Regions from separate parts of the Azohydromonas sp. genome, predicted to be linked through region 2. Evidence: predicted binding sites of a transcription regulator. Region 2 holds the regulator's gene; each other region holds the start of a gene.

Region 1 (9,694 bases), on a different contig from region 2:
GCTGCGGCCGTGCCGACCGCCACCGCGAATGCAGCGGCTGCGCCGGTGGACGTCGCTGCGCCGCCGCCGTCCGGCGGTGCGGTGCCTGCCGCCGAGCCTGCCGCCGCGCCTGCCGCGTCCGCACCGCGTGCCGGCTGGCTCGACCGCCTGCGCGCCGGCCTGCGCAAGACCGGCAGCAGCATCACGCAGGTGTTCACCGGCACGCGCATCGACGACGCGCTGTATGAGGAGCTCGAGGCTGCGCTGCTGATGGCCGACGCCGGGATCAAGGCCACCGAGTACCTGCTCGCCGACCTCAGGCGTCGCGTGAAGGACGCCAAGGCCACCGACCCGCAGCAGGTCAAGGCGCTGCTCGTCGATGCGGTCTCCGAGTTGCTCGCGCCGCTGCAGAGGCCGCTGGTCATCGGTGGCGAGGGCGCCGACGCGACGCCGACGGTGATCATGGTCGTCGGCGTCAACGGTGCCGGCAAGACGACGAGCATCGGCAAGCTCACGCGGCACCTCGCCGACGCCGAGCAGAAGGTGCTGCTGGCGGCCGCCGACACGTTTCGCGCCGCGGCGCGCGAGCAGCTCGCCGTGTGGGCCGACCGCAACCGCGTCGAGATCGTCGCGCAGGCCGGGGGCGATCCGGCGGCGGTGACGTACGACGCGGTCGTCGCCGGCCGCTCGCGCGGCTGCGACGTGGTCATCGCCGACACCGCCGGGCGTCTGCCGACGCAGCTGCACCTGATGGAGGAGCTCAAGAAGATCCGGCGCACGATCGGCAAGGCGCAGGCCGGTGCACCGCACGAGGTGCTGCTGATCGTCGACGGCAACACCGGGCAGAACGCGCTGGCGCAGGTCAAGGCGTTCGACGACGCGCTGCAACTCACCGGACTGGTCGTGACCAAGCTCGACGGCACCGCCAAGGGCGGCGTGCTGGCGGCGATCGCGCTGTGGTCGCGCGAGCGCGCGCAGCGCGACGCGGCGCACCGGCCGTTGCCGGTGTACTTCATCGGCGTCGGCGAGAAGCTCGAGGACCTGCAGACCTTCGACGCGCGCGAGTTCGCACAGGCGCTGCTGGATTAGAGGCCGCCACTGGGCGGCCCGGCGCGCAAGCCGTGGTCAGCGGCCGAAGCCCGGCGGCAGCAGGCCGCCGGGGCCCTTCATGCCGCCCATGCGCTTGAGCATCTTCGCGAGCCCGCCGCCCTTCATCTTCTTCATCATCCCCTGCATCTGCCCGAACTGGTTGAGCAGGCGGTTGACTTCCTGCACGTGCACGCCGGCGCCGGTGGCGATGCGGCGCTTGCGGCTGGCCTTGATCAGCTCGGGCTTGCGTCGCTCGAGCGGGGTCATCGAGTGGATGATGCCCTCCATGCGTCGCACCTCGCGCTCGGCGCGGTCCATGTCGACGGCGCCGGCCTTGGCGGTGAGCTGCGTCGGCAGCTTGTCGATCATGCCCGACAGGCCGCCCATGTTCTTCATCTGCTGCAGCTGCAGCAGGAAGTCGTCGAGGTCGAAGCCGTCGCCCGACTTGACCTTCGCGGCCAGCTTCTCGGCGGCCTTCAGGTCGACGCCCTGCTGCACCTGTTCGACCAGCGCGACGATGTCGCCCATGCCCAGCACGCGCCCGGCGTGGCGCTCCGCGTCGAACACCTCGAGGCCGTCGAGCTTCTCGCTCACGCCGGCGAACTTGATCGGCGCGCCGGTAACCTGGCGCACCGACAGCGCGGCGCCGCCGCGCGAGTCGCCGTCGAGCTTGGTCAGGATCACGCCGGTCAGCGGCAGCGCTTCCTTGAACGCCTTGGCGGTGTTGACGGCGTCCTGGCCCTGCATCGCGTCGACGACGAACAGTGTCTCCACCGGGTTGAGCGCCGCATGGAGCTCGCGGATCTCGGCCATCAGCGCCTCGTCGATCGCCAGCCGGCCGGCGGTGTCGACGAGCAGCACGTCGTGGTAATGCCTGCGTGCGTGGTCCAGCGCCGCCAGTGCGATGTCGCGCGGCCGCTGCTCGGGCGCCGACGGGAACCACTCGGCACCGGCCTGCTGCGTGACGGTCTTCAGCTGCTCGATCGCCGCGGGGCGGTAGACGTCGGCCGACACCGTGAGCACCTTCTTCTTGCGCTTGGTGATCAGGTGCTTGGCGAGCTTGGCGGTGGTCGTGGTCTTGCCGGCGCCCTGCAGGCCGGCCATCAGGATCACCGCCGGCGGCTGCGCCGCGAGGTTGAGGTCGGCGCCGGGGCGCAGCGCGCCCTGCGCGTCGACCTCCCCCATCGTGCGCGCGAGTTCCTTGTGCACGATGCCCACCAGCGCCTGGCCGGGGTTCAGCGAGCCGACCACCTCCTGGCCGAGCGCCTTGTCCCTGACGCGCGCGATGAAGTCGCGCACCACCGGCAGCGCGACGTCGGCCTCGAGCAGCGCCATGCGCACCTCGCGCAGCATGTCCTGCACGTTGCTTTCGGTGATGCGCGCCTGGCCGCGCATCGTCTTGACCAGGCGCGACAGGCGGTCGGTGAGGGCGGAGGCCATCGGGCGGGGCGGCGGCCGGGAGCGCGGCGTGAACGGTGCCGCGGGGCCGCGAAAGTACACTGACCTGATGATTCTATCGTTCGGGTCCACCGGCTCCGACGACGTCTGGACGTGGGCGCCGGCGGTCGCGGCGATGGTCGCGTACCTGCTCGCGCTGCTGCCCCAGGGCGCGGCGCCGCGGCTGCCGAACGTGGGCCTGGCGGTGGGCTGGCTGCTGCACGCGCTGGCGTTGGTGGTGGACATCGCCGGCGTCGGCGCGCCGGGTGTCGGTGCGCGCTTCGGCTTCGCGCCGGCGCTGTCGGCCACGGTGTGGATGGTCGTCGGCGTGCACCAGGTCGAGAGCCGTCTGCTGCCGCTGCCGGGGGTGCGCCGCCTGCTCGCCGTGTCGGCGCTGGTGGTGGTGGCGATGGCCGCGCTGTTTCCCGGCGAGATGCGGCCCTCCGCGGGCTCGGCCTGGCTGCCGCTGCATTGGCTGCTGGGCATCGTCTCCTACGGGCTGTTCGGCGCGGCGGTGGCGCATGCGCTGATGCTCGACGCCGCCGAGCGCCGGCTGCGCATGAAGACCGTGCCGGGCCACGGGCCGCTGGGGTTGCCGCTGCTGCGTCTCGAGCGGCTGACTTTCCGCTTCGTCGACGCCGGCTTCGCCGTGCTCAGCGCGGCGCTGCTGGTGGGCATGGTCGCGTCGCTGGGCACGCCGGGGCTGTGGCGATGGGATCACAAGACGGTGTTTTCGCTGCTCGGCTGGGCGACGCTGGCCGGGCTGATTACCGGGCGTCACCTGCAGGGCTGGCGCGGCCGGCGCGCGACGCGCTGGCTGTACGCCGGCGCGCTGCTGCTGGTGCTGGCCTACGTCGGTTCGCGCTTCGTGATCGAAGTGCTGCTGCAGCGCGGGGGATGACGCGATGGCCAAGTACCTGGTGGTGCTGATCGTCGTCGCACTGGTGCTGTGGCTGATGTTCGGTCGGCGGCGCCGCGACACGCCGCCGCGCGGGCGTCGTGCGGCCAGGGGCGCGCCCGAGGGCATGGCGCGGTGCGCGCACTGCGGCGTGCACCTGCCGCGCAGCGAGGCGCTGCTGCTCGGCGGGCGCACCTACTGCTGTGCCGCGCACCGCGACGCCGGGCCGCGCGACGATGCCTGAACCCGACGTCGCCGCGCCGACACCGCAGCGCCGCCCCGGCGACCGCCGTCGCGGCGGCGACCGTCGCCGGGGCGATCGCCGCGGCGCCGAGCGCCGCGCGCCGCTGCAGGACTTCGACGCCTCGTGGTTCGCGGCGCTCGGCGTCGACACCGCGTCGCCGGCGGCCGACGACGCAGAGTCGCGTTTCGCCGCCGGCTGGGCGGACGCGCAGGCCGCCGATAGCCGCTTCCTGTCGCGACAGGCGCGGCGCGTCGCGACGCAGGGGGCGACCGCGTTCCAGCGCATCTACCGCACCTTCCTCGCCGCGCGCGCGGCGTTGGGGGTCGCGCTGGCGGCGGCGCTGGTGGCCGGCCACCTGCTGGGGCTGCGCACTGCGGCGCTGCCGCTGGCGCTGAGCGGCGCCTACGCACTGGCCGCGGTGGCGACCTGGTGGTGGCCGCCGCGGCACGACGGCGCCGATGCGTCCGGGACCGCGCGGCTGGGCCGGGTGCCGTGGCTGGCGACGATCGGTGTCGACCTGCTGGTGTTCTCGGCGCTGTACCTGTTCGAGCCGTCGTCCAACCTGAACTACTTCGCGCTGCTGGTGCTGCCGGTGCTGATGGCCGGCGTGCTGACCCGCCGCATGGCGGCACTGGGCACCGCGGCGGCGGTGACGCTGCTGCTGCTGGCCAACGGCTGGCGACTCGTGCTCGCCGGCGCCGACCCGGCCAGTGCAATCACGCCCGCGGGGCTGGCCGGCACGGGCCTGTTCATCGTCACGCTGATTGCCGGCGAGGTGGCGGGGCGCCTGGCGCGCGAGGAACTGACCGCGCGAGGCAGCCTCGAGATCGCGCGCCAGCAGGCGCAGCTGAACCGGCTGGTGATCGACGAGATGGGCGAGGGCGTGCTCGTGCTCGACCGGCGCGCACGCGTGCGCAGCGCCAACCCGTCGGCGCGCCGGCTGCTGGTGGGCGAAGGGCTGGCGCCTGCGGCGCCGTTCGCGTTGCACGACGTGCCGGCCTGGGCGGCGCTGGTGCAGGCGGTCGAGCGCGCCTTCCGCGACGGGCACTGGCCCGACGCCGGGCGGGACCTGCGGCTGGACTTCGGCGGCGGGCACGGTCGTTCGCTGCGGTTGCGCGTGCGCTTCACGCGGCGCCGCCCGGTGGCGGGCGAGGACGAGGTCGACGCGGCGGCGGCGCCGGCGCACGAGGACCTGTGCGTGCTGTTCATCGAGGACGTGCGCAACGTGCTCGCGCGCACGCGGCAGGAGAAGCTCGCCGCGATGGGGCGCGTGTCAGCGGGCATCGCGCACGAGATCCGCAACCCGCTGGCAGCGATCGCGCAGGCCAACGCGCTGTTGCGCGAGGACGCGCTGGCGCCGGCACAGCAGCAGCTCGCGCGCATGGTGGCCGACAACGTCGAGCGCCTGAAGCGCATCGTCGACGACGTGCTCGAGGTCGCAACCGGGGCGTCGGCCGCGCCGCAGGCGGTCGACGCGGCGGCCGAGGTCGACGCGGTGGTGCGCGACTGGGCGACCACCGCAGGGCTGCCGCTGGGCGACGCCAGTCGCCTGAGGCTGACGCTCGCACCGGGGCCGCTGCACGTGTGGTTCGACCCCGAGCACCTGCGCCGCGTGCTCGTCAACCTGCTCGACAACGCACGGCGCCACGCCAGCGACACCGCCGGCGCGATCGTCGTGACGCTCGCGCAGCCGGTGCCGCAGGTGGTGCGGCTGAGCGTGGCCAGCGACGGTGCGCCGATCCCCGCCGACGTCGAGCCGCATCTGTTCGAGCCGTTCTTCTCGACGCGCAGCCGCGGCAGCGGACTCGGCCTGTATATTTGCCGCGAGTTGTGCGAACGATATGGAGCGAGCATCGACTATCGCCAGCGCCCGCCGGGCCAGCGCCACCGCAACGAGTTCGTGATGACGATGCGCGCCACCCACGCGCCGTCGGCATGAATGCGACCGCGGCCGGCCACGGTCTGCTCGTCGTCGACGACGAGCCCGACCTGCGCACGCTGTACGAACTGACGCTGGTGCGCGAGGGCTACGCCGTCGAGACCGCCGACAACGTCGCCGAGGCGCTCGAGCGGCTGCGCGGGCAGCGCTACAGCGCCGTGATCACCGACATGCGCCTGCCCGACGGCAGCGGGCTCGACGTGCTGCACTGGCTCGAGTCGAACGCACGCGCCGAGAAGGCGGTGGTGATCACCGCCTACGGCTCGGCAGAGAACGCGGTCGAGGCGCTGAAGGCCGGCGCCTACGACTACCTGACCAAGCCGGTCGACCTGCGCCAGTTCCGCGCCGTCGTCGCCTCGGCGCTCGGTCTTGCGCCCGCGGCGGTGACCGCCGCGGCGCGACCGCCACCGTCTGCGCCGCCGTCTGCGCCGGCGAGCGCGCTGCGCAAGCTGGTCGGTCGCACGCCGGTGATGCAGCAGGTGCGCTCGCTGGTCGAGAAGGTCGCGCGCAGCATGGCGCCGGTGCTGGTGCAGGGCGAGTCGGGGACCGGCAAGGAACTGGTGGCGCGCGCGATCCACGACGTCAGCCCGCGCGGCGCGCAGGCCTTCGTCGCCGTCAACTGCAGCGCGATCCCGGAGGCACTGCTCGAGGCCGAGTTCTTCGGCTACCGCAAGGGCGCGTTCACCGGTGCCACCGAGGACCGCGAGGGCTTCTTCCAGGCCGCGCACGGCGGCACGCTGTTCCTCGACGAGATCGGCGACCTGCCGCTGGCGATGCAGAGCAAGCTGCTGCGCGCGATCCAGGAGCGCTCGGTGCGCCCGGTCGGCGCCACCGGCGAGACGCCGGTGAACGTGCGCATCGTCAGCGCCACGCACAAGGACCTCGCGGCCGAGGTGCAGGCCGGGCGCTTCCGCCAGGACCTGTACTACCGGCTCAACGTGATCCAGATCTGCGTGCCGCCGCTGCGCGAGCGCATCGCCGACCTGCCGGAGCTGTGCGAGGCCGTGCTCGCGCGGCTCGCCGCCGACGCCGGCGTCAGCCCGCCGCCGACGCTGAGCGCGGCGGCGCTATCGCTGCTGGCGCGCTATCCCTTCCCCGGCAACGTGCGTGAACTCGAGAACCTGCTGCACCGCGCGGTCGCGCTGTCGGGCGGCGACGTCATCGACGCCGCGGACCTCGGCCTGCCCGAGGTCGCGCTGGCCGACGCCGAGCCCGGGATGCAGGACGCCGTCGAGGTCGCGGCCGCGCCACCGCCCGACGGCACCGCGCCGCTACCGCGCGACCTCGTCGCGCACCTCGACGCGGTCGAGCGCGAGATCCTCGAGCGCGCTCTCGAGCGCCACCGCTACAACCGCACCGCCGCCGGCGCCAGCCTCGGGCTGACGTTGCGCCAGATGCGCTACCGCATGGCGCGCCTCGGCGTCGACCCCGGGGACCATGGCGGTGAACGGCGCGATCCCGGCTGAGTCCCGCCGCGCACGCGGTTGGTCGCAGGGGTGGTGGCGCGGCGCGCGGCGCTGCGCGTCGCCGAACTTCGGCCCGCGGCCCCCGGGCACGTCGATCGACCTGGTGGTGATCCACTCGATCAGTCTGCCGCCCGGCGTGTACGGCGGCGACGACATCGAGCGACTCTTCACGAACCGGCTCGACGCCGACGCGCATCCCTACTACGAGCGGCTGCGCGGGCTGAGGGTGTCGGCGCACTTCCTGATCCGCCGCGACGGCGAGCGCGTGCAGTTCGTCTCGTGCGACGAGCGCGCCTGGCACGCTGGCGCGTCGCAGTGGCGCGGGCGCGACGGCTGCAACGACTGGTCGATCGGCGTCGAGCTCGAAGGGCTCGAGGCCGAGCGCTTCGAGCGCGCGCAGTACCGCTCGCTGGCCACGCTGTTGCGCGCACTGTGCCGGCGTTACCCGGTGCGCGAGGTGGTCGGGCACGAGCACGTCGCACCGGGTCGCAAGGCCGACCCCGGCCCCGGCTTCGACTGGGCGTTGCTGCAGCGCCGGCTCGCGACGCCCACCGCCGCTGCCGCGCTGGCGCTGCCGGCGCTGGGCTGAAGGAAGCGCCACCTCGCACGCGCTCGGCGCCTCCGGCTCGGGCGGGACGCGCCGGCAGCACCGCAGGCCCGGCGGTCACTCGAGGGTCGTGCGATCGGCCATCGCCGGTGCCGGCGCCGCAGCGATGGCCGGCGCGAGTCGGGAGGGATTCGGCGGCCTCGCGCCACCCGGGCATTCCCGCATCGCGGCACACCATATCTAGTGCTGTAAGATCCCGGCAACCCCTAGATGTAGTGTTCGTTGTCCACGATCACTCCAGCGCGTTTCCACATCCTTGTCCACAACCGCCGGTGCGCGGACCGCCGAGCGGCCGCGCGCTGTGGCGCCTCGCGCCGAGGCCCGGGGGGGCGAGGCACACCGACGACCCGAGAGAGGAGCTCCATGCACAACATCGCCGCCAGCCCCGTCAGCACCACCTTCGTCGCCGCCGCGCAGCCGTCGTCCGTCGCGCCGGTCAGCGCTTATCACGGCTACCAGATCATCCGCCGCAACGGCGCGGTGGTCGCCTTCGAGCCGAACAAGATCGCGGTGGCGCTGATGAAGGCCTTCCTGGCGGTGCACGGCACGCAGGGCGCGGCGTCGGCGAGCGTGCGCGAGACCGTCGACGAGCTGACCGAGACGGTGGTGCGCGGGCTGCTGCGCTCGCGCCCCGGCGGCGGCACGTTCCACATCGAGGACGTGCAGGACCAGGTCGAGCTCGGCCTGATGCGAGGCGGCCACCACGAGGTGGCACGTGCCTACGTGCTGTACCGCGAGCGCCGCGCGCAGGAGCGCGCGAAGCAGGCGCAGACCGCCGCGCCCGCGGCGCCGGCGTTGCACGTCACCGACGTGCGCGGCCAGCGCTTGCCGCTCGACGAGGCGAAGCTGCAGGCGCTGATCGCCTCGGCCTGCGAGGGGCTGGGCGACGAGGTCAGGGCCGAGCCGATCCTCGCCGAGACGCGCCGCAACCTCTACGACGGCGTGCCGCTGGCCGAGGTGCACAAGGCGGCGATCCTCGCCGCGCGCACGCTGATCGAGCGCGAGCCGGGCTACACGCGCGCCACCGCACGGCTGCTGCTGCACACGATCCGCCAGGAGATTCTCGGCGAGGAGACGACGCAGGCGCAGATGGCCGAGCGCTACCCCGAGGTCTTCCCGCAATGCGTGAAGAAGGGCGTGGCCGCCGAGCTGCTCGACGACAAGCTGCTGCAGTTCGACCTCGCCCGGCTGGGGGCCGCGCTGAAGCCCGAGCGCGACCTGCAGTTCGACTACCTCGGCCTGCAGACGCTGTACGACCGCTACTTCCTGCACGTCGACGAGCAGCGCATCGAGCTGCCGCAGGCGTTCTTCATGCGTGTGGCCATGGGCCTGGCGCTCAACGAGATCGACCGCGAGGCGCGCGCGATCGAGTTCTACGACGTGCTGTCGACCTTCGACTTCATGAGCAGCACGCCGACGCTGTTCAACAGCGGCACGCGGCGCAGCCAGCTGTCGAGCTGCTACCTGACCACGGTGGCCGACGACCTCGACGGCATCTACGAGGCGCTGAAGGAGAACGCGCTGCTGTCCAAGTTCGCCGGCGGCCTGGGCAACGACTGGACGCGCGTGCGCGCTTTGGGCAGCTACATCAAGGGCACCAACGGCAAGAGCCAGGGCGTGGTGCCGTTCCTGAAGGTGGTCAACGACACCGCGGTGGCGGTCAACCAGGGCGGCAAGCGCAAGGGGGCGGTGTGCGCGTACCTGGAGAGCTGGCACCTCGACATCGAGGAGTTCCTCGAGCTGCGCAAGAACACCGGCGACGACCGGCGGCGCACGCACGACATGAACACCGCCAACTGGATCCCCGACCTGTTCATGAAGCGGGTGATCGAGGGGGGCGACTGGACGCTGTTCAGCCCCAGCACCTGTCCCGACCTGCACGACAGGTTCGGCGCCGACTTCGAGGCCGCCTACACCGCGTACGAGGCCAAGGTCGACCGCGGCGAGATCAGGCTCTACAAGCGCATGCCGGCCAAGGACCTGTGGCGCAAGATGCTGTCGATGCTGTTCGAGACCGGGCACCCGTGGATCACGT
Region 2 (9,694 bases):
GCGAAGAGGATCAACAGCGCGATCTTCCCCGGCATCCAGGGCGGGCCGCTGATGCACGTGATCGCCGGCAAGGCGGTGGCGTTCAAGGAGGCGCTGGACCCCGAGTTCAAGGCCTACCAGCAGCAGGTGGCGGCCAACGCGAAGGTGCTGGCGCAGACCCTCATCGAGCGCGGCCTGCGCATCGTCAGCGGCGGCACCGAGAGCCACGTGATGCTCGTCGACCTGCGGCCCAAGGGCCTGACGGGCAAGGAGGCCGAGGCCATCCTCGGTGCCGCGCACATGACCTGCAACAAGAACGGCATCCCGAACGACCCGCAGAAGCCGATGGTCACCAGCGGCATCCGCCTGGGCACGCCGGCGATGACCACGCGCGGCTTCCGCGAAGAGCAGGCGCGCCGCACGGCGCACCTGATCGCCGACGTGCTCGACCGGCCTCGCGACGAGGCGAACATCGCCGCGGTGCGCGCCAAGGTGGCAGCGCTGACGCGCGAGTTCCCGGTGTATCGATGACCCCCGGGCTTGCGGCTGCGCCGCAGCACCGCCCCCCGAGGGGGCTGCCGGCCGCCTCGGGGCGGCCCGGCGTCGGCCGTCGCTGAGCCCCCATGCGCTGCCCCTTCTGCGGCCACGACGAGACCCAGGTCGTCGAGACCCGGGACTCCGACGAAGGTGGGGTGATCCGCCGCCGGCGGCGTTGCCTGCACTGCGACAAGCGATTCACCACCTACGAACGCCCCGAGATCGCGCTGCCCGCGGTGGTGAAGAAGGACGGCTCGCGCGTCGAGTTCGACCCCGAGAAGCTGCGCGCGTCGATGCTGCTGGCGCTGCGCAAGCGTCCGGTGAGCACCGAGCAGGTCGACGCCGCGCTCGAGCGCATCCAGGACAAGCTGCTCGCCAGCGGCGCGCGCGAGGTGGCCTCGAGCCGCCTGGGCGAACTGGTGATGCGCGAGCTCAAGCGCATCGACAAGGTCGCCTACGTGCGCTTCGCCAGCGTCTACCGCAGCTTCGAGGACGTCGACGAGTTCAGGCAGCTGATCCGCGACATCTGAACCCCGTCACGACGGGCGTCCCCCGCCCGGGGGGCCCCGAAGCGGTGTCCCCCGTCTTCCCCCCGCCGACACCCTCCGTCGCGGGGCGCGGCACGCAAGGCCGCTGCCTACATTGAGGTCGTCCGCCACCGCCCACCGGAGACCGCGATGACCCGCCAGCCACGTCCGCGCCGCGTCCGCCTCGCCTGCCTTCAACGCGGCGTGAGCCTCGTCGAGTCCGCCGTCGTGCTCGCGGTGATCGCCGTGCTGCTCGGCGCCGCGATGCCGTCGTTCGAGCAGATGCGCCAGCGCCGCCACCTCGAGGGCGTCGCGCTGCAGTTCGAGACCGACGTGCAGCACGCGCGCAGCCTGGCCGTGGCGCGCAACGAGACGGTGCGCATCGGCTTCTTCGCCGGCGACGCGGCGAGCTGTTATGTCGCCCATACCGGAAACGTCGGTACCTGCGCCTGCGACCCCCACGGTGCCGTCACCTGCAGTGGCGCCGGGCAGGTCTTGCGTGCGGCACACGTCACCGGCCACGGTGGATTGACGCTGAAGGCCAACGTCAAGGCGATGACCATCGACCCGACCTATGGCACCGTCACGCCCACGGCCACGATCCGGGTGCGGATCGCCGACGGCACCGAGCTGCGGCAGATCGTCAACGTGATGGGACGCACCCGCTCGTGCACCCCGGCGCCAGGGCTGCCGGGTTACCCCCTGTGCTGAGACTCGAGCGCGACCAGGGCGCCGACGACCAGCGGTCGATCTGCACCGACGGACGGCGCTCGGATCGAGCCCTCGGTCCCCTTCATAATGAGTGAACTATGTCACGCGTTGGGACGCAAACGCCGGTGCCCTTGGCCACCGGCGGCTTCACGCTCATCGAGGCGATGATCGCCGTCGCGGTGGTCGCGCTGCTGGCCGCGGTCGCGCTGCCCGCGTTTCAGGACGCCATCCGCAAGAGCCGCCGCTCCGACGCGTACCAGGCGCTGTCGGCCGTGCAGCAGGCGCAGGAACGCTGGCGCGGCAACCACGCTGCCTACGCCGCATCGTTGACCAACGCGGCCGACGACGAGACGCCCGGGCTGGGCATGACGGCCGCGAGCCCGAAGGGCCATTACACGCTGTCCGTCGGCAACGCCGGCGCCACCGGCTACGCCGTCACCGCCGTGCCGGCCGAGGGTTCGTCGCAGGCCAAGGACGGCAACTGCCAGCGCCTGCGCATTCGCGCTGCCGGCGGCAACCTGTCCTATGGTTCGGCCGGCGCCGGTGCCGCCGACGCGGCCGACGCCGACTTCGACTGGTCGGCCTCGAACCGTTGCTGGGCCCGATGACCATGCACCGCCGCGGCTTCACGCTGGTCGAGTTGATGATCGCGATCGCGGTCATCGCCATCCTGCTGATGCTCGCGGCGCCGTCGTTCGTCGACTACATGCGGGTGCAGCGGCTCAAGGGCGTGAACGCGCAACTGGTCACCGACCTGCAGTACGCACGCACCGAGGCCGCCAGCCGCAACGGCGACGTCTACATCCACTTCAAGACGCTGGCCGACGACGCGAGCATGTCGTGCTACACGATCTACATGATCACGAACGCCGACTGGGAACTGACCTGTGACTGCACCCAGGCTCCGGGCGCGAGTTGCACCGATGCCCACACGGTCGAGATCCGCACGGTGCAGGTGCCGGTCGGCACCGGCGTGCGGTTGACGCTGCCCGAGAATCAGCCAGCGTCGTTCGGCTTCATCGCCGAGACGGGTGCGCTGCGCGTCGACCACCGCCTGGTCGCCGTGCGACTCGAAGAGGTGCAAGTGTTCGCGTCGATCGACGACGCGCGTTCGCTGAGGACCACCGTCGGCCGCTCGGGGCGTCCGACGGTGTGTTCGCCCGGTGGCGGCGTCAAGGGAGTCGCCTCGTGCTGACCCGGAACCTCGGCCGACCGTCGCGCCGTGCCGTGCAGCGCGGCATCTCGCTCGTCGAACTGATGGTGGGCATCGCCGTCGGCCTGCTGGTGGTGGCCTCGGCGGCGATGCTCACGTCGACGCAGCTCACCGACAACCGGCGCCTGCTGCTCGAGACGCAGGTGCACCAGGACCTGCGTGCCGCCGCCGACATCGTCACGCGCGAACTGCGCCGCGCGAGCCACTGGCAGTGGGCCGACCGCGGTATCTGGACGCCCGACGCCGTGCCGCAGCCCAACCCCTACGCCAGCGTCAGCCCGACGACAGCCGGCGCGACGCAGGTCGGCTACCGCTACCGTCGCAACTCCGGCGAGGACGGCCCGTTCGGCTTCAAGCTCGAAGGCGCCGCGCTGAAGACGCGCATGGGCGAGGCGGGCTGGCAGGAACTGACCGACCCGAAGACGCTGCGCGTCACCGCATTCGCCGTCACCCCGAACCACCAGACGCTGGTGCTGGCCTGCGCGACGCCGTGCGGCGGCGTCGCCGAACCCGCCTGCCCGACGCTGACGGTGCGCGAATTCATCGTCGACATCACCGGCCAGGCGGTTTCGGACCCCGCCGTGCAGCGCAGCCTGCGCACCGTCGTGCGCGTGCGCAACGACGACGCGCAGGGCCAGTGCCCCGCCTGAGGTGCTGCCGTGCCCGCCATGACACCGGCCCGCCGCCCTGCCACCCTCCGCGCCCCCCTGCGCGCCGGCCAGCGCGGCGCGGCGGCGCTCGTCGTCGTGCTGCTGCTGCTGCTGGTCGTCGCGCTGGTGGCCGGCTACACCGGCCGCAACCTGATCTTCGAGCAGCGCACCTCGGCCAACCAGTACCGTTCGACGCAGGCGCTCGAAGCCGCCGAGGCCGGCATCGAGTGGGCGCTGACGATGCTCAACGCCGGGCGCGTCGACGCCCAGTGCCAGCCTCACGTCGACGCATCGACCACCGACACCGCGTTCCGCCAGCGCTACCTGCAGATCGCCGCCGACACGGGGCTGGTCACCGCGCTGAAGTACGACAAGGACGCCGACGGCACCGCCGAGGAACCGCTGCGCCCGGCCTGCGTGTTCGACGGCAGCGACTGGCGCTGCAGTTGCCCCGCTGCCGCCGCCCCCGCGCTCGCCGAACCCGCCGGCGCCGGGCCGTTCCCCGCCTTCCGCGTGCGCTTCCACGACGCGCCGGACAACCCGGCCGAGCCACCGTATCCCGCGGGCGTCGTCCGCGTCGAGGCCACCGGCTGCACGCGCCTCGACACCACCCCCGGGCAGGTGTGCGCCGATGCCACCTCGCCGGGCGATGCGCAGGCGCGCGTGACGGTGCTCGCCGCGTTGAAGGGCGCGCTCGCCGCGCCGCCGGCGGCGGCGCTCAGCGTGCGCGGCGAACTCGACGTCGGCGCCAGCCTGCTGCGCGCGATCAACAGCGTGCACGGCACGACCGGCATCACCGTGTTGACCGGCGATGCCGCCCTCCAGGGCACGCCGCTGCTGCTGGCTTCCGCGCCGGGTACGCCGACCGAAGCGTCGGTGGTCGAGAACGACCCGCGCCTGTCCGACCCGTCGCTCACGCCCGATCGCATGTTCACCGGCGTGTTCGGCGCCGGGCGCGACACGTACCGACAGCAGCCGGCCGCCGTCGAACTCACCTGCAGCCCCACTTGCAGCGGCGCCGCCGTGCGCGACCTCGTGCGGCTCGACCCGGGCCGCGTCGTCTGGATCGGCGGCAACCTCGACCTGGACACGCCCGAACCCATCGGCACCGCCGCCGAGCCGGCGCTGCTGGTCGTCAACGGCGATCTGACGGCGAGCCAGGCCGGCGCGGTGGTGAACGGTGTCGTCTACCTGACCGGCGCGCAGTGGGGCGGGGTGGCGGCCACGGTGCGCGGCGCCGTCGTCGCCGAGTCGGCGCTGACGCTGGCGGGCACCGGCCCGCACACCGTCGAGTACGACGCCGCGACGCTGTCGCGCCTGCACAAGACCCACGGCTCGTTCGTGCGCGTGCCGGGCAGCTGGAGGGACTTCTGATGGCCGCCGCGCACCGCGCACGCCCGGCACGCGGCGTTTCGCTGATCGAGGCGCTGGTCGCGCTGGCGGTGATGACCTTCGGCATGATCGCCTACGTCGGCCTGCAGAGCACGCTGCGCCAGACCGGCGACGTCGCGCGGCAGCGCAGCGAGGCGGTGCGCATCGCGCAGCAGGCCGTCGAACAGTGGCGCGCCTACGTGGCCACCGGCGAGGTCGCCGACGAGGTCGACTACACCGACATCGACAGCCTGCCGCCCGAGTCGGCCGACAGCACCGACGCCAACACCACCTTCACGCTGACGCGCACCGTCGTCGACGCCGCCGCCGACGCCGCGTCGGCCCCCGCGGCGCCGCGCATGAAGACGCTGGTGGTCGACGTGCAGTGGCTCGCGCGCGACGGCACCGAGCCGCAGTCGGTGCGGCTGAGCACGACGATCACCGCGGTGCCGCCCGAACTGGCCGGCACGCTGCGGCTGGCGCGCACCGGCGCACCGCTCGGCGGCCCCGCGGGCCGGCACCCGGCGATCCCGATCGAGGCGGTCGACGAAGGCTCCACCAGCCGGTTCACGCCGCCGCAGCCCGACGGCGGCACGGTGTCGTGGGTGTTCGACGACGCCACCGGCGTGATCACGCAGATCTGCAGCACGACCATCGACTGCACGGCCGTCACGGCGTTCCTGCTGCGCGGCCACGTGCGCTTCGCCACCGGGTCGGCCCAGCCCGCCGGCGCCGACGCCGAATTGCCGCCGAGCGCGGCGCTGCCGGTGCAGGTGGTCGTCGAACGCACGCACCCGTCGGTGCTGAGCGTTGCCTGCCACGAGCAACAGGACGCGTCCGGCGTGCGCTACTTCTGCGCCGTGCCGGTCGACCCGGCCGACACCCCGCCGCGTTGGTCGGGGCGCTCGCGGGTGCTCGGGCTGCAGCTGGCGGCCAGCATCGCCGACGCCACCGACACGGCGTACCGCGTGTGCCGCTACACCCCGTACCGCGACCACCGCGCGGTCGGCAGCGGCACGCCGGCGATGCGCAACCAGGAGCACCCGCTCGACTACGGCGCGCCGGCGCCCGACGCGTCGAAACGCGGTGTCGACGCGCCGCTGCTGAACCAGAACTTCCTCGTCATCCGCGCCGGTGCGGCCGGCACGCCGTTCGACTGCCCCGACGACGACGCCGCGACGGCGTACGTCGACGGCACCACCTGGCATCACCAGCCTTCGCTGTAGCGCGCATCGACGACCGATCCGGGGCCGCGGTTCATCAGCTCCGCAGCACATCAGTGCCATGAGGGTGCGGTGCGCCGAAGCCCACGGTACGGCGGCGTCGCCTGTCAAGTTTTCTTACAACTTTGCGCGCCCGCCCGCGGTGGCCATGAAGGCAGCTCAGGGACCGGCGATAAGTAATTGAATCTAAAGATATTCCTACGACCCTTGTGGTCTGGCACGGAATCTGCATCCAATCCATCGAACCGTTCTGGCGGCGCGGTGCGACGGCCTTCGCGACAGCCGTGTCGGGCGCAGCGACGGTTTGGGCATTCATGGTCGCGAGTTCACTCCTGAAGGGAAACCAAGATGAGCAACAAACCGAGATTGAAGCTGCTGGCGGCAGCCAGTCTGGCCGCCGCCGCCATGCTGGCCGGCGGGTCGGCCGCGGCGGCACCCCTGCCGGCCGGCTACACCTGCGTCGGCGGCAGCCATTGCGGCACACTGGGCGCGGATGGCGACGTGACGGCATCGCCGCAAGGCGGCGACTACGGCTACGTGTCCACAAGTGGCGCCACCGGCAACAACGGCGACCTCAACATCGGCTCTGAAACCAACAGTTCGGTGGCTCGATCGCCGACCTTCGGTGCCGCGAGCGGCGACGCACTCAACTTCTATTTCAACTACGTCACGTCCGATGGCTCCGGGTACATCGAGTACTCCTGGGTGAAGCTCATCAACACCGGCACCACGGCGGAAACCATCCTGTTCACAGCGCGCACCACCCCGACCGGCGATACCGTGCCCGGGTTCGGGCTGCCCGGACTGGCCGCGGGAGTCACGCTGGCACCGGCAACCACCGAGATCATCGATGGCAAGACCATCTGGAGCCCGCTCGGTGGCTATAGCGGCGCGTGCTTCGCCGGCATCGGCCAAGGCTGCGGTCAGACCGGCTGGATCGAGATGGACTACGCCATTCCTGACGCCGGCAACTACTACCTCGAGTTCGGCGTCGTCAACTGGGCCGACCAGATCTACGACAGCGGACTCGCCTTCGACGGCATCACCATCGCCGGCGATCCGATCGACCCGAACCCCGCGCCCGAGCCCGCCACCCTCGCCCTGACGGGCTTGGCGCTGGCCGGTCTGGCGGCCTCGCGCCGGCGTCGGCGCGGCTGACCCGCGGGGCGCGCCGCGATCCGCAGCCGGGCGACGGCCCGAGCGGATCGTCGGCGCCGAACGGCTAGCCTTCTCCACGGGCGCCTGCGGGCGCCCGTTGCGCTGTCTGGCCCCGCCTGCAGCGCCCGGCGCCGCCGCTAGACTGCGCCAATGCACGACGCCGTCGATCGCGCCCACCTGCAGCGCGCGCTGGCGCTGGCCGAACGCAGCATCGCCCTGTCCGACCCCAACCCCCGCGTCGGCTGCGTGATCGTCGGCGCCGGCTGGACGGCCGAGGGGTTCACGCAGCGCGCCGGCGGCGCGCACGCCGAGGTGGCCGCGCTGCAGGCCGCACGCGCGGCCGGGCACGACCCGCGCGGCAGCACGGTGTACGTCACGCTCGAGCCCTGCGCGCACTTCGGCCGCACGCCGCCTTGCTGCGACGCGCTGGCCGACGCCGGCGTCGGCCGCGTGGTGGTGGCGGTCGGTGACCCGAACCCGCTGGTGGCCGGCCAGGGCCTCGCGCGGCTGCGCACCGCGGGCGTCGCGGTGCAGATGGCGGGCGAGGCCGACGCCGACGTCGCTTCCGCGGCGCGCGAGCTGAACATCGGCTTCTTCTCGCGCATGCGGCGCCGCCGGCCGTGGGTGCGCATGAAGGTGGCCGCGTCGCTCGACGGGCGCACGGCGCTCGCCAACGGCGTCAGCCAGTGGATCACCGGGGAGGCGGCACGTGCCGACGGCCACGCGTGGCGACGGCGCGCCGGCGCGGTGCTCACCGGCATCGGCACCGTGCTCGAAGACGACCCGCGGCTGGACGTGCGCCACGTGCCCACGGTGCTGCAGCCGCTGCGCGTGGTGGTCGACGCGCGGCTGCGCACGCCGCCCACCGCCCGGCTGCTGCAGCCGCCGGGCGACGTACTGATCTACCACGCCGCCGACGGCGCCCACGGCGCCCACGGCGCCGACACCGTCGATGCCGCCGATACCGTCGTTGCCGCCGGGCGCGCCGCCGCGCTGCGCGAGCGCGGCGCCGAACTGGTGGCGCTGCCCGACGCGCACGGCAAGGTGGACCTGGCGGCGATGCTGCTCGACCTGGGCCGGCGCGGCGTCAACGAACTGCACGTCGAGGCCGGGCACAAGCTCAACGCGTCGCTGCTGCGCACCGGCTGGGTCGACGAGCTGCTGGTGTACCTGGCACCCAAGCTGATCGGCATCGGCCGCGAGATGGCCGCCTTCGGCCCGCTGGAGCAACTGGCCGACGCGCTGCCGCTGCGCTGGCACGCCGTCGAGCGCGTCGGCGACGACCTGCGCATCGTCGCACGGCTGCCGTGCGCGGCCGAGGTCGACCGCGCAGGCGCCTGACGCACGCCGCCCGCCCCGCCGGCCGGCCCGCCCAACGGCCCGTCCGCCGCCCCACCCGCCGCCCTGCCCGGCGGCCCGCCCGCCGCCCTGCGACAATCGCCGCCATGTTCACCGGCATCATCACCGCCGTCGGCCGCATCGCCGCGTCGACCCCGCTGGGCAGCGGCCGCGAGCACGGCCGCCGCCTCACCGTCGAGACCCCCGCCGGCTGGCTGGCCGAGGCGGTGCCCGGCGACAGCATCGCGCTCAACGGCGCGTGCATGACGGTGACCTCGCTCGACGCCGCCGCGTCGCAGTTCACGGTGGACGTGTCGGCCGAGAGCCTGGCGCGCACCGCCGGGCTCGACGGCACCGGCACGGTGAACCTGGAACAGGCGCTGCGCGCCCACGACCGGCTCGGCGGCCACCTGGTCAGCGGCCACGTCGACGGCATCGGCCAGGTCACCCACTTCGCGCCGGTGGGCGAGTCGTGGGAACTGCGCGTGCTGGCGCCGAAGGACCTGGCGCGTTTCCTGGCCTACAAGGGTTCGGTGGCGGTCAACGGCGTCAGCCTCACGGTCAACCGCGTCGACGACCGCGCCGAAGGCTGCGAGTTCAGCATCAACCTGATCCCGCACACGGTGCAGCACACCACGCTGGGCACGCTGGCCGCCGGCTCGCGCGTGAACCTGGAAGTGGACCTGATCGCGCGCTACGTCGAGCGCATGCTGAAGTGATTCCCCCGAAGCGCCTTCGGCGCCTCCCCCAGGGGGGCGCCGCCGGCGAAGCGGCGAGGCCGGATCCGCGGCGGCCACTTGAAGGCGTACCGCTCACGGCTCTGCGAATGAGGTAGTGTGCCCGCGCCGGGGGTACCTCCGGCGGGCCCCGGGGCCACCGTGACCGCCACCTACAATCCCGCCCATGATCTCCCCCGTCCCCGAACTGGTGGCCGAGCTGGCCGCCGGGCGCATGGTGATCCTCGTCGACGAGGAGGACCGCGAGAAC
Region 3 (9,694 bases), on a different contig from region 2:
GGGCACGTTTGCCCTATGTCAACATGCCCGTCGGGCCAGCACCGAAGATACATCATGGCTGAATCTTCTGTCGCGGCGCAGCCGCGCGGCGTACGTGCCTGGGTCGGGCAGGTGCTGCTGTGGGGGCTGTTCGCGCTGGCCGTGGGCGTGTTCTCGCGCTGGCCGACGTACCAGCACCTCGACGAGGGGCAGGCGCTGATCAAGGTCAGCTTCGTGCACGCCGGCAAGCCGGTGGGCGATTGCCGCCCGCTGACCGCCGACGAGCTCGCCAAGCTGCCGCCGAACATGCGCGCGCCGATGAAGTGCCCGCGCGAGCGCTCGGCGGTGACCGTCGAGGTCGACCTCGACGGTGCACCCGCGGTGCGCGCGGTGGCGCCGCCGTCGGGCCTGTCGCGCGACGGCGCGTCGGCGTTCTACCAGCGGCTCGCGGTGCCCGCGGGCGAACGCCGCGTCGCCGTGCGCCTGCGCGACGACGCGCGCAGCGAACGCTTCGAGTACCAGGTCGAGTCCACCGTGAAGCTCGCGCCGGCGCAGGTGCTGGTGATCGACTTCGACGCCGGGAAAGGCGGCATCACGTTCCAATGAACACGCTCACCGACACCCCGTCCGAGGCCCCGCTGCTCGTGCCGCGCGCGCTGCGCCCGGCCAGCGCGGCCGACTACAGCCTGCCGGTGCAGGCCTCGCAGCGCGCGCTGGCGCGCGGCTGGCTGTGGCTGGGGCTGGTCGCGCTGATCGCCTCGGGCCTGTTCTCGGTGCTGCTGGTGCTCGCGCGCACGCCGGGTGTCAACGCCTGGCTGCCCGGCGTCGACTTCTTCCGCGTCGCGCTGGTGCTGCACGTCGACCTGTCGGTGCTGGTGTGGTTCGTCGCGGTGGCCGGCATGCTGTGGAGCGTCGCGTCGACGCCGCGCGGCGAGCTGTGGAGCTGGGCCGCGCTGGGCGCCGCCGGCGCCGGCACCGCGCTGATGTCGCTGGCGGCGTTCGTCGCACCCGGCGCGCCGATCATGGCCAACTACATCCCGGTGCTCGAGTCGCCGCTGTTCAAGGCCGGGCTGGCGGTGTTCGGCGTCGGCGCCGCGCTGCTGGTGCTGCGCACGATGGCCGCGGCGCCGCGCGTGGGCACGCAGCCCGACGGCGCCGGCGCGCTGCGCTTCGGGCTCAACGCCTCGGCGGTGGCGGGGGCGGTGGCGCTGATCGCGTTCGTCTGGTCGATCGTCGTGGTGCCGACCACGCTCGACGGCAAGGCCTACTACGAGATCCTGTTCTGGGGCGGCGGCCACGCGCTGCAGTTCACGTGGACGCTGCTGATGCTGGTGGGCTGGCTGTGGCTCGCGCAGGCCTGCGGCGCGCGCGTGCCGCTGAGCCCGCGCGTGACGCTGCTGCTGTTCGCGCTGGCGCTGGCCAGCGTGTTCGTGACGCCGTACGCCTACCTCGCGCACCCGGTGACCAGCGTCGAGCACCGCGACCTGCACACCTGGGCGATGCGCTTCGGCGGCGGCGTGGCGATCTTCCCGCTGGCGCTGGCGGTGCTGCTGGCGCTGGCCGGGCTGCGCGGCGTCGCCGACGAGGCGCGGCCGCTGCGCGCCGCGCTGGTGTCGTCGATGCTGCTGTTCGCCGCCGGCGGCGTGATCGGCATGACGATCAACGGCAGCAACGTGAAGATCCCGGCGCACTACCACGGGTGCATCGTCGGCGTCACGCTGGCGCTGATGGGGCTGGTCTACCACCTGCTGCCGCGCCTGGGCTGGGCCGCGCCGCGCGGGCGCATGGCGGTGGCGCAGCCGTACCTCTACGGCGCCGGGCAGCTGATGCACATCGTCGGCCTGGTGTGGTCGGGCGGCTACGGTGTGCAGCGCAAGGTGGCCGGCGCCGAGCAGGTGCTGCACGCGCCGGGCGAGGTGTTCGGCATGGGCCTGATGGGCGCCGGCGGGCTGATCGCGATCGTCGGCGGGCTGCTGTTCGTCGTCGTCGTGCTGCGCGCGATGCGCGCCCCGCAGCGCTGAACGCCGCCGCAGGAGCCCGACGATGGCATTCGGCCCGAAGCGCGCGCTGCGCTACGTGTTCATGCGCGCCGAGGCGGTGTTCAACCGCGCCTTCGGCGACAAGCTCAACCCGCTGTACCACCTCGGCGCGCTGACTTTCTTCCTGTTCTGGATCATCGCCGGCACCGGGCTGTACCTGTACGCGTTCTTCGACACCAGCGTGCAGGGCGCGTACCGGTCGGTGGAGGCGCTGACGCACGGCCAGTGGTACGCCGGCGGCGTCGTGCGCAGCGTGCACCGCTACGCGTCCGACGCGATGGTCGTCACGATGCTCGTGCACCTGGCGCGCTATTGGGCCTACGACCGGCTGCGCGGCTTCCGCTGGTTCTCGTGGGTCACCGGCGTGGCGCTGCTGTGGCTGGTGTACATCGCCGGCGCCAACGGCTACATGCTGCCTTGGGACAAGCTCGCGCAGTTCGTCACCGTCGCCAGCTTCGAGTGGCTCGAGTGGCTGCCCGGCTTCGGCGGCACGCTGGTGCGCAACTTCATCGTCGACGCCAACGTCAGCGACCGCCTGTTCTCGCTGCTGGTGTTCATCCACATCGGCGTGCCGCTGGTGACGCTGCTGCTGATGTGGGTGCACGTGCAGCGCGTGCCCAAGGCGAGCACGCAGCCGCCGCGGCCGATCGCGCTGGCCGCGGTGGCCACGCTGCTGGTGCTCGCCGCGGTGCAGCCGGTGGTCAGCCAGGGCGGCGCGGCGCAGATGGCGGTGGCGCCGACCGCGCTCGAGCTCGACTGGTTCCTGCTGCTGCTGTACCCGCTGGTCTACGTCTGGCAGCCCGCCGCGCTGTGGGCGCTGGTGCTCGGCGCGACCGCGCTGCTGCTGCTGCAGCCGTGGCTGCCGCCGCGGCGCGGCGGCGCCGCGCAGGCGCATCGCATGACGATGCACCCCGGGGCCGTGGCGGTGAGCGCGCGCGGCGGCGAGACCATCCTCGAGGCCGGGTTGCGCGCCGGGCTGGCGCTGCCCTACGACTGCCGCGCCGGCGGCTGCGGCGTGTGCGTGTGCACGGTGCTCAACGGCAGCGTCGACCACGGCAACTATCAGGAGGCGGCGCTCACCGCGGCGATGCGCGCACGCGGCCAGGCGCTGATGTGCTGCGCCACGCCGCTGGAGGACATCGAGGTCGAGGTCGACGTCGCGGCCGAGTCGCTGCTGGCCGCCGAGGCGCCGCGGCGCCACCGCGCGCGCGTCGTGAGCATGCAGCGCCTGAGCGGCGACGTGATGCAGCTGCGCCTGGAACTGCCGCAGGGCCAGCGGCTGCCGTTCGCCGCCGGCCAGTACATCAACATCGTGCTCGACGACGGCGCCAAGCGCGCGTTCTCGTTCGCCAACGCGCCGCAGGACGACTCGCACATCGAGCTGCACGTGCGCCTGGTGCCGGGCGGACGCTTCACGACCCACGTCTTCGAGCGCATGCGCGAGGGCGACACGATCGAGTTCGAGGGCCCGCTGGGCCGCTTCACGCTGCGCGACAGCCAGCGCCCGATCCTGTTCATCGCCGGCGCCACCGGGTTCGCGCCGATCAAGAGCATCGTCGAGGACGCGTTCGCGCGCGGCATCCGCCGTCCGATGTGGCTGTACTGGGGCGTGCGCGAGCGCAAGGACCTGTACCAGGCCGAACTCGCCGAGCGCTGGCAGCGCGAGCACGACAACTTCCACTTCGTGCCGGTGCTGTCCGACGTCGCCGCCGACGACCCCTGGCCGGGGCGGCGCGGCCTGGTGCACCACGCGATGCTCGAGGACTTCCCCGACATGGCCGGCTACGAGCTGTACGCCTGCGGCTCGGTGCGCATGATCGAGGCCGCGGTGCCGGCCTTCGTCGCCCAGGGGCTCGACGAGAACTTCTGCTACTCCGACGCGTTCGTGCCGTCGCACGGCGCCGCGCCGGCCAAGGCCCCTGCGTCGACCTGACCCCCGTGACGACCGTTTCGACGACCCTGCCGACGACGTGCCGATCCAGAAGATACACTATGCGTATAGCTTCTAGAGCCGCGCTGCGATGCAACGCCTGATCCCCCTGCGCGAACCGGCCCCGGTGCGCCCCGGCGCGCCGTCGTGGCGCGCCTTCCTCGAACTGGGCTTCCGCCCGCTGTACCTCGCGGGCACCGGCTGGGCGCTGGTGTCGATCGCGATCTGGGTGTTCGCGCCGCACTGGCTCGCCGGGCCGCTGGCCGGCGTGGCCTGGCACGCGCACGAGATGCTGTGGGGATTCGTCGCGACGATCGCGGTCGGCTTCCTGCTGACCGCCGGCGCCAACTGGACCGGCCAGGTGCCGCTGGCCGGCGCGGGGCTCGGGGCGGCGCTGGCGCTGTGGGCGGTGGCGCGGGCGGGTTTCCTGGTCGGCACCCCCGCCGCGTTCCACGTCGCCGCGGCGGCCGAACTGCTGTTCTTCGCCGTCGCCGCCGCGGCGATGGCGCGCGTCGTCTGGCGCACGCGCAACCGGCGCAACTACGTCGTGCCGCCGATGATGCTGGGCCTGGGGGTCGCCGACGCGCTGTTCCTCGCGTCGCTCGACGACTGGACGGCGACGCTGCGCGCGTTCAACGCCGGGCTGCTGGTGATGGCGCTGATCGCGCTGCTGGTCGCGCGCCGCGTGATCCCGTTCTTCGCGATGCGCGCGGTCGCCGGGCTGCAGATCCCGATGCACGACGACACCGCGCGCGCGCAGCTCGTCGCAGGCGCGGTCGCGGTGGTCGCGCTGCTCGCCGGCTGGCCGTGGCTGCTCGCCGCCGGCGCGGGCACCGCCGGCGCGCTGGCGCTGTGGCAGGTGCTCGCGTGGCGTCCGGCCGCGGTGCGCGCGCGGCCGATCCTGTGGATCCTGTATGCCGGGTACGCGGGGCTGGGCATCGGGCTGCTCGCCGCGGCGGCGCAGGCCGCCGGCGTACCGATGCGCTCGGCCTGGCCGGTGCACCTGGTCGCGATGGCCGGCTTCTCGGTGCTGATCATCGGCATGGTCACGCGCACCGCGCTGGGCCACCTCGGGCGCGCGCTCGAGCTCGACCGCAGCATGGTCGCCAGCTACTGGCTGGTGATCGCGGCCGTGGCGCTGCGGCTCGCGGCGCTGTGGCCTTCGGCGGCGTCGCCGCTGCTGCTGCAGGCGTCGGCGCTGGCCTGGGTCGCGGCGTTCGCCGCGTACCTGTGGCGCTTCACGCCCTGGATGATCCGCCCGCGCCCCGACCGGCCGCCGCCTGCGCCGCGCAAAACTTGAACCAGCGCAAGGACGCCGCGCCCGCGCGACCTAGCATAGATACATTCACGATCGATCTTCAAGACCGTCCACCCCCCCCCACCAGGAGCCCACCCGCATGAGCACCACCGTCGACGTGCGCACCATCGTCCCGCGCGAACGCCATCCGCTGATCTTCTCGACCTTCGACGGCCTGAAGGCCGGCGACGCCTTCGAGCTGGTCAACGACCACGACCCGAAGCCGCTGTACTACCAGTTCGCCGCCGAGCGCCACGGCCAGTTCAGCTGGGACTACCTCGAGCAGGGCCCCGACACCTGGCGCGTGCGCATCGGCAAGACCGGGCGCGACTGCTGCGGCAGCTGCGGCGGCTGAGGACGGCGGCGATGAGCACCGTGCACCTGCACCTGTCGCCCGACGCGATCTACCCGTTCGACGCGCGCGGCATCGCCAAGCGTTTCCGTCACGCCGCGATCTTCGGCGCGCTCGACGCGCTGCACCCCGGCGAGACGATGCGCTTCGTCAACGACCACGACCCGCTGCCGCTGCTCGACCAGCTCGCCCGTCGCTACGGCGAAACCGTGGCGGTGACCTACCGCCAGCGCGAGCCGGGCGGCGTGGTGATCGACTTCGTCAAGGCGGCGTGATGCCCCACGCCGGGCAGAATGCGGCGATGCTGCCGTGCCCGGTGACCCAGCTGCTGTGGCGCGCGCTCGCGCTGCTGTGCGTAGCGCTGGGCATGCTCGGCGTCGTGCTGCCCGGGCTGCCCACGGTGCCGTTCCTGCTGGTGGCCGCCTGGGCCGGCGGCCGCGGCTGGCCGTGGATCGAGTACTGGCTGCTCAACCACCCGAAGCACGGCCCGGCGATCCGCCGCTGGCGCGACCACGGCGCGGTGCCGCGCCGCGCCAAGTGGGGCGCGTCGCTGATGATGGTGGCCAGCGCCGTCGTGCTCGCGCTGTCGCCGCTGCCGCTGTGGCTGCAGCTCGGCGTGCCGGCCTTCATGGCCTGCGTCGCGCTGTGGCTGTGGCGGCGCCCGGAGGTCTGAGGAGACCACCCCCGAAGCGCCCGCGGCGGCCGCTCGACGCCGGCAACGCAGTCGCCACCGACGCACGCCCGGACGATCGACGCGGCCGTCCTTCGATGCGGGGCACGACCCGCGGGTCAGCCGGTGCGGTCGACCTGCGGCAGCACCCGTGCGCGCACCGTCCGCGTCGGCCACGCGAACACGCCGCCGCCGAGGTGGTGCAGCGTGTGCAGGTCGGCGTTGTCGTCGCGCAACGACCAGCGCCCGTCGGCGAACACGCGCGCGTCGGCCTGCGCCCAGACGACCTCGCCGAAGAAGGTGTCGTAGGCCCGTTCGCTGTGCGGCTCGGCGATGCGCCGGCACTCGAGCCAGGCCACGCAGCCCTCGACCAGCGGCAGCCCGAGCACCGGGCCGTCGAAGCTGTCGATGCCCCAGCGCGCGAACTTGTCGCCGTCGCGCCCCGATGCGCTGCCCACCGTGAAGGTCAGGTCGGCCAGCGCGCGCGCCGGGACGCTCAGCGAGAACGCCCCCGCGGCGAGCACCAGCTCGCGCGTGTACGTGCTCTTGTCGACGACCACCGCGATGCGCGGCGGCGTGAACTCGACGGGCATCGACCACGCCGCCGCCATCAGGTTGCGCCGCCCGCCGTGCGCGCTGCCGACGAGCACCGTCGGCCCGTGGTTGACGAGGCGGCTCGCGTGCGCGAGGTCGACGTCGCGTCGCATCCCGGTCATCCGCGCCGCGTCGACCACACCAGCGTCGCCGCCGCCAGGTCCTCGAGCGCGGTGCCCACCGACTTGAACACCGTGCGTTCGGTGGCGTCGCACCGCCCGGGCACCTCGCCGCGCGCCAGCGCGGCCAGCGTGCCGCGCACCGCGTCGCGCGCGAACACCCCGCGCGACATCGGCCCCAGCAGCTCGCCGCTCTTGGCCAGCGCCTCGTCGGTGTCGACGTAGATCGCCGCGCCGGCGAACGCGTCGTCGTCGGCCTCGCGCATCGCCGGCGTGAAGCTGCCGATCAGGTCGAGGTGGCTGCCGGCGCGCAGCCAGCGCCCCTGCACCACCGGGGCGGTGGCCAGCGTCGCGCAGCTGACCACGTCGGCCGCGGCCGCCGCGGCGTCGAGCGCGTCGACCGCCGCCGCGTCGAAGCCGTCGTCGCGCAGCAGTGCCGCCAGCCGCTGCGCCGCCTCGGCGCGGCGCGCCCACACGCTGACGCGCTCGATCGGCCGCACCACGCGGTACGCCGCCGGCAGCAGCCGCGCGACCGCGCCGGCGCCGACCACCAGCAGGTGCCTGGCGTTGCCGCGCGCCAGCCACGACGCGGCCAGCGCCGACGCCGCCGCGGTGCGGCGCGACGTGATCACCGCGCCGTCCATCAGCGCCAGCGGCGCGCCGCTGAGCGCGTCGAACAGCAGGTACGCGGCGTGCAGCCCGGGCAGCCCGCGCGCCGCGTTGCCCGGCGCGATGTTCACCGTCTTGACGCCGTAGTGCCGCGCGGTCCACGCCGGCATGATCAGCGAGGTCATCGTCTCGGCGCCGGCCGCCACCTCGTGCACGTGGCGCGGCGGCACCGTGCAGCCGGCGGCGAACTGCGCGCGCAGCGCCGGCACCAGCCGCTCGAAGGGCAGCGCGGCGCGGGTGGCCTCGGCGTCGAAGGTCTGCATGGGGGACGAGGTCGCGGTGCGGCGCGGCCAGCATACCCGCGCCCGCGGCGGGGGCGGGCGTGGCGCCGCCGCCACCGTCTCGGTGAAACCCCGCAGCCCGCGCCGCGCGCCGCTCTGCGCCAGGTCAAAGAATCGCGCCGACGGTGCCGACCCCGCATTGCCGACACTAGATGTAGTGGGTAGGCTGCGCCCCGCACACTAGATCTGGGGACACGAGGGAGGGCCATGCACACCGCCGCGCACACCGCCATCACGCACGCGATCAAGCGCGACGGCCGCGTCGTCGCCTTCGACGCCGCGAAGATCGCCCGCGCGATCGAACGCGCCGGCGCCGCCACCGGCGAGTTCGGCGCCGACGAGGCGCAGCGCCTCGCGCTGCACGGCGTGCTGCCGCGGCTGGCGGCGCTCGGCGCGGTCACGCCGGCGATCGAGCAGATCCAGGACCAGGTCGAGGCGACGCTGTTCGACGCCGGCTGGCGGCGCACGCTGCGCGCCTACACCGTCTACCGCGACCAGCACCGCAAGCTGCGCGACGCGAAGAAGACGCTGGTCGACGTGCAGTCGGCGATGGACGAGTACCTGCAGCAGCGCGACTGGCGCATCAACGCCAACGCCAACCAGGGCTGGAGCCTGGGCGGGCTGATCCTCAACGTCAGCGGCAAGGTGGTGGCCAACTACTGGCTCGACCACGTCTACCCGCCCGAGGTCGGCCGCGCCCACCGCGACGCCGACATTCACGTGCACGACCTCGACATGCTCAGCGGCTACTGCGCCGGCTGGAGCCTGCGCACGCTGCTGCACGAGGGGCTCAACGGCGTGCCGGGCAAGGTCGAGGCCGGGCCGCCGAAGCACCTGAGCAGCGCGGTGGGCCAGATCGTCAACTTCCTCGGCACGCTGCAGAACGAGTGGGCCGGCGCGCAGGCCTTCAGCAGCTTCGACACCTACCTCGCGCCGTACGTGCGCAAGGACGGCCTCGACTACGCGCAGGTGCGCCAGTGCCTGCAGGAGCTGATCTACAACCTCAACGTGCCGTCGCGCTGGGGCACGCAGACGCCGTTCACCAACCTCACGTTCGACTGGACCTGCCCCGAGGACCTGCGCGAGCAGGTGCCGGTGATCGGCGGCGTCGAGATGGCGTTCACCTACGGCGAGCTGCAGCGCGAGATGGACCTCGTCAACCGCGCCTACATCGACGTGATGATGGCCGGCGACGCCAAGGGCCGCGTGTTCACGTTCCCGATCCCGACCTACAACATCACCAAGGACTTCGACTGGGACAGCGCGAACGCGCAGGCGCTGTTCGAGATGACCGCGCGCTACGGGCTGCCGTACTTCCAGAACTTCCTCAACTCCGACCTCGAGCCGCACATGGTGCGCAGCATGTGCTGCCGCCTGCAGCTCGACCTGCGCGAGCTGCTCAAGCGCGGCAACGGGCTGTTCGGCTCGGCCGAGCAGACCGGCTCGCTCGGCGTGGTCACCGTCAACTGCGCGCGGCTCGGCCACCTGTTCGCCGGCGACGAGGCCGCGCTGCTCGCGCGGCTCGACCAGCTGCTCGAGATCGGCCGCGACAGCCTCGAGATCAAGCGCAAGGTCATCCAGCGGCTGATCGACCAGGGGCTGTTCCCGTACACCAAGCGCTACCTGGGCACGCTGCGCAACCACTTCTCGACGCTGGGCGTCAACGGCATCAACGAGGCGATCCGCAACTTCACGCACGACCGCGAGGACATCACCACGCCGTGGGGCCACGCGTTCGCGCTGCGCCTGCTCGACCACGTGCGC

The links. Region 2 encodes NrdR, which represses ribonucleotide reductase genes. Its sites were predicted from a motif close to CACNANATNTNGTG; they were not measured.
Region 1: a site for NrdR is predicted at 7,832-7,845, ahead of PKC53_RS14530 (ribonucleoside-diphosphate reductase subunit alpha). Genes of this name have one in related genera too.
Region 3: a site for NrdR is predicted at 8,077-8,090, ahead of PKC53_RS16245 (ribonucleoside triphosphate reductase). Genes of this name have one in related genera too.

Annotation. Positions count from the first base shown of each region.
Region 1 covers NZ_DAOKZA010000043.1:1,868-11,561, reverse strand. Annotated here, with positions in the region: gene ftsY (signal recognition particle-docking protein FtsY) at 1-1,068, shown strand, start outside; gene ffh (signal recognition particle protein) at 1,105-2,508, opposite strand; gene ccsA (cytochrome c biogenesis protein CcsA) at 2,576-3,406, shown strand; gene PKC53_RS14550 (PP0621 family protein) at 3,411-3,647, shown strand; gene PKC53_RS14545 (PAS domain-containing sensor histidine kinase) at 3,640-5,586, shown strand; gene PKC53_RS14540 (sigma-54 dependent transcriptional regulator) at 5,583-7,052, shown strand; gene ampD (1,6-anhydro-N-acetylmuramyl-L-alanine amidase AmpD) at 7,024-7,641, shown strand; gene PKC53_RS14530 (ribonucleoside-diphosphate reductase subunit alpha) at 8,023-9,694, shown strand, end outside.
Region 2 covers NZ_DAOKZA010000058.1:88-9,781, forward strand. Annotated here, with positions in the region: partial or broken gene glyA (serine hydroxymethyltransferase) at 1-510, shown strand, start outside; gene nrdR (transcriptional regulator NrdR) at 603-1,046, shown strand; gene PKC53_RS16560 (GspH/FimT family pseudopilin) at 1,194-1,754, shown strand; gene PKC53_RS16565 (type IV pilin protein) at 1,880-2,362, shown strand; gene PKC53_RS16570 (GspH/FimT family pseudopilin) at 2,359-2,949, shown strand; gene PKC53_RS16575 (prepilin-type N-terminal cleavage/methylation domain-containing protein) at 2,943-3,617, shown strand; gene PKC53_RS16580 (PilX N-terminal domain-containing pilus assembly protein) at 3,636-4,991, shown strand; gene PKC53_RS16585 (pilus assembly protein PilV) at 4,991-6,214, shown strand; gene PKC53_RS16590 (NF038132 family protein) at 6,560-7,369, shown strand; gene ribD (bifunctional diaminohydroxyphosphoribosylaminopyrimidine deaminase/5-amino-6-(5-phosphoribosylamino)uracil reductase RibD) at 7,520-8,710, shown strand; gene PKC53_RS16600 (riboflavin synthase) at 8,815-9,426, shown strand; gene ribBA (bifunctional 3,4-dihydroxy-2-butanone-4-phosphate synthase/GTP cyclohydrolase II) at 9,611-9,694, shown strand, end outside.
Region 3 covers NZ_DAOKZA010000055.1:4,600-14,293, forward strand. Annotated here, with positions in the region: gene PKC53_RS16195 (hydrogenase iron-sulfur subunit) at 1-62, shown strand, start outside; gene PKC53_RS16200 (hypothetical protein) at 55-585, shown strand; gene PKC53_RS16205 (cbb3-type cytochrome c oxidase subunit I) at 582-2,000, shown strand; gene PKC53_RS16210 (FAD-binding oxidoreductase) at 2,023-3,951, shown strand; gene PKC53_RS16215 (NnrS family protein) at 4,040-5,248, shown strand; gene PKC53_RS16220 (DUF2249 domain-containing protein) at 5,346-5,600, shown strand; gene PKC53_RS16225 (DUF2249 domain-containing protein) at 5,612-5,872, shown strand; gene PKC53_RS16230 (YbaN family protein) at 5,899-6,270, shown strand; gene PKC53_RS16235 (flavin reductase family protein) at 6,387-6,974, opposite strand; gene PKC53_RS16240 (ornithine cyclodeaminase family protein) at 6,980-7,912, opposite strand; gene PKC53_RS16245 (ribonucleoside triphosphate reductase) at 8,138-9,694, shown strand, end outside.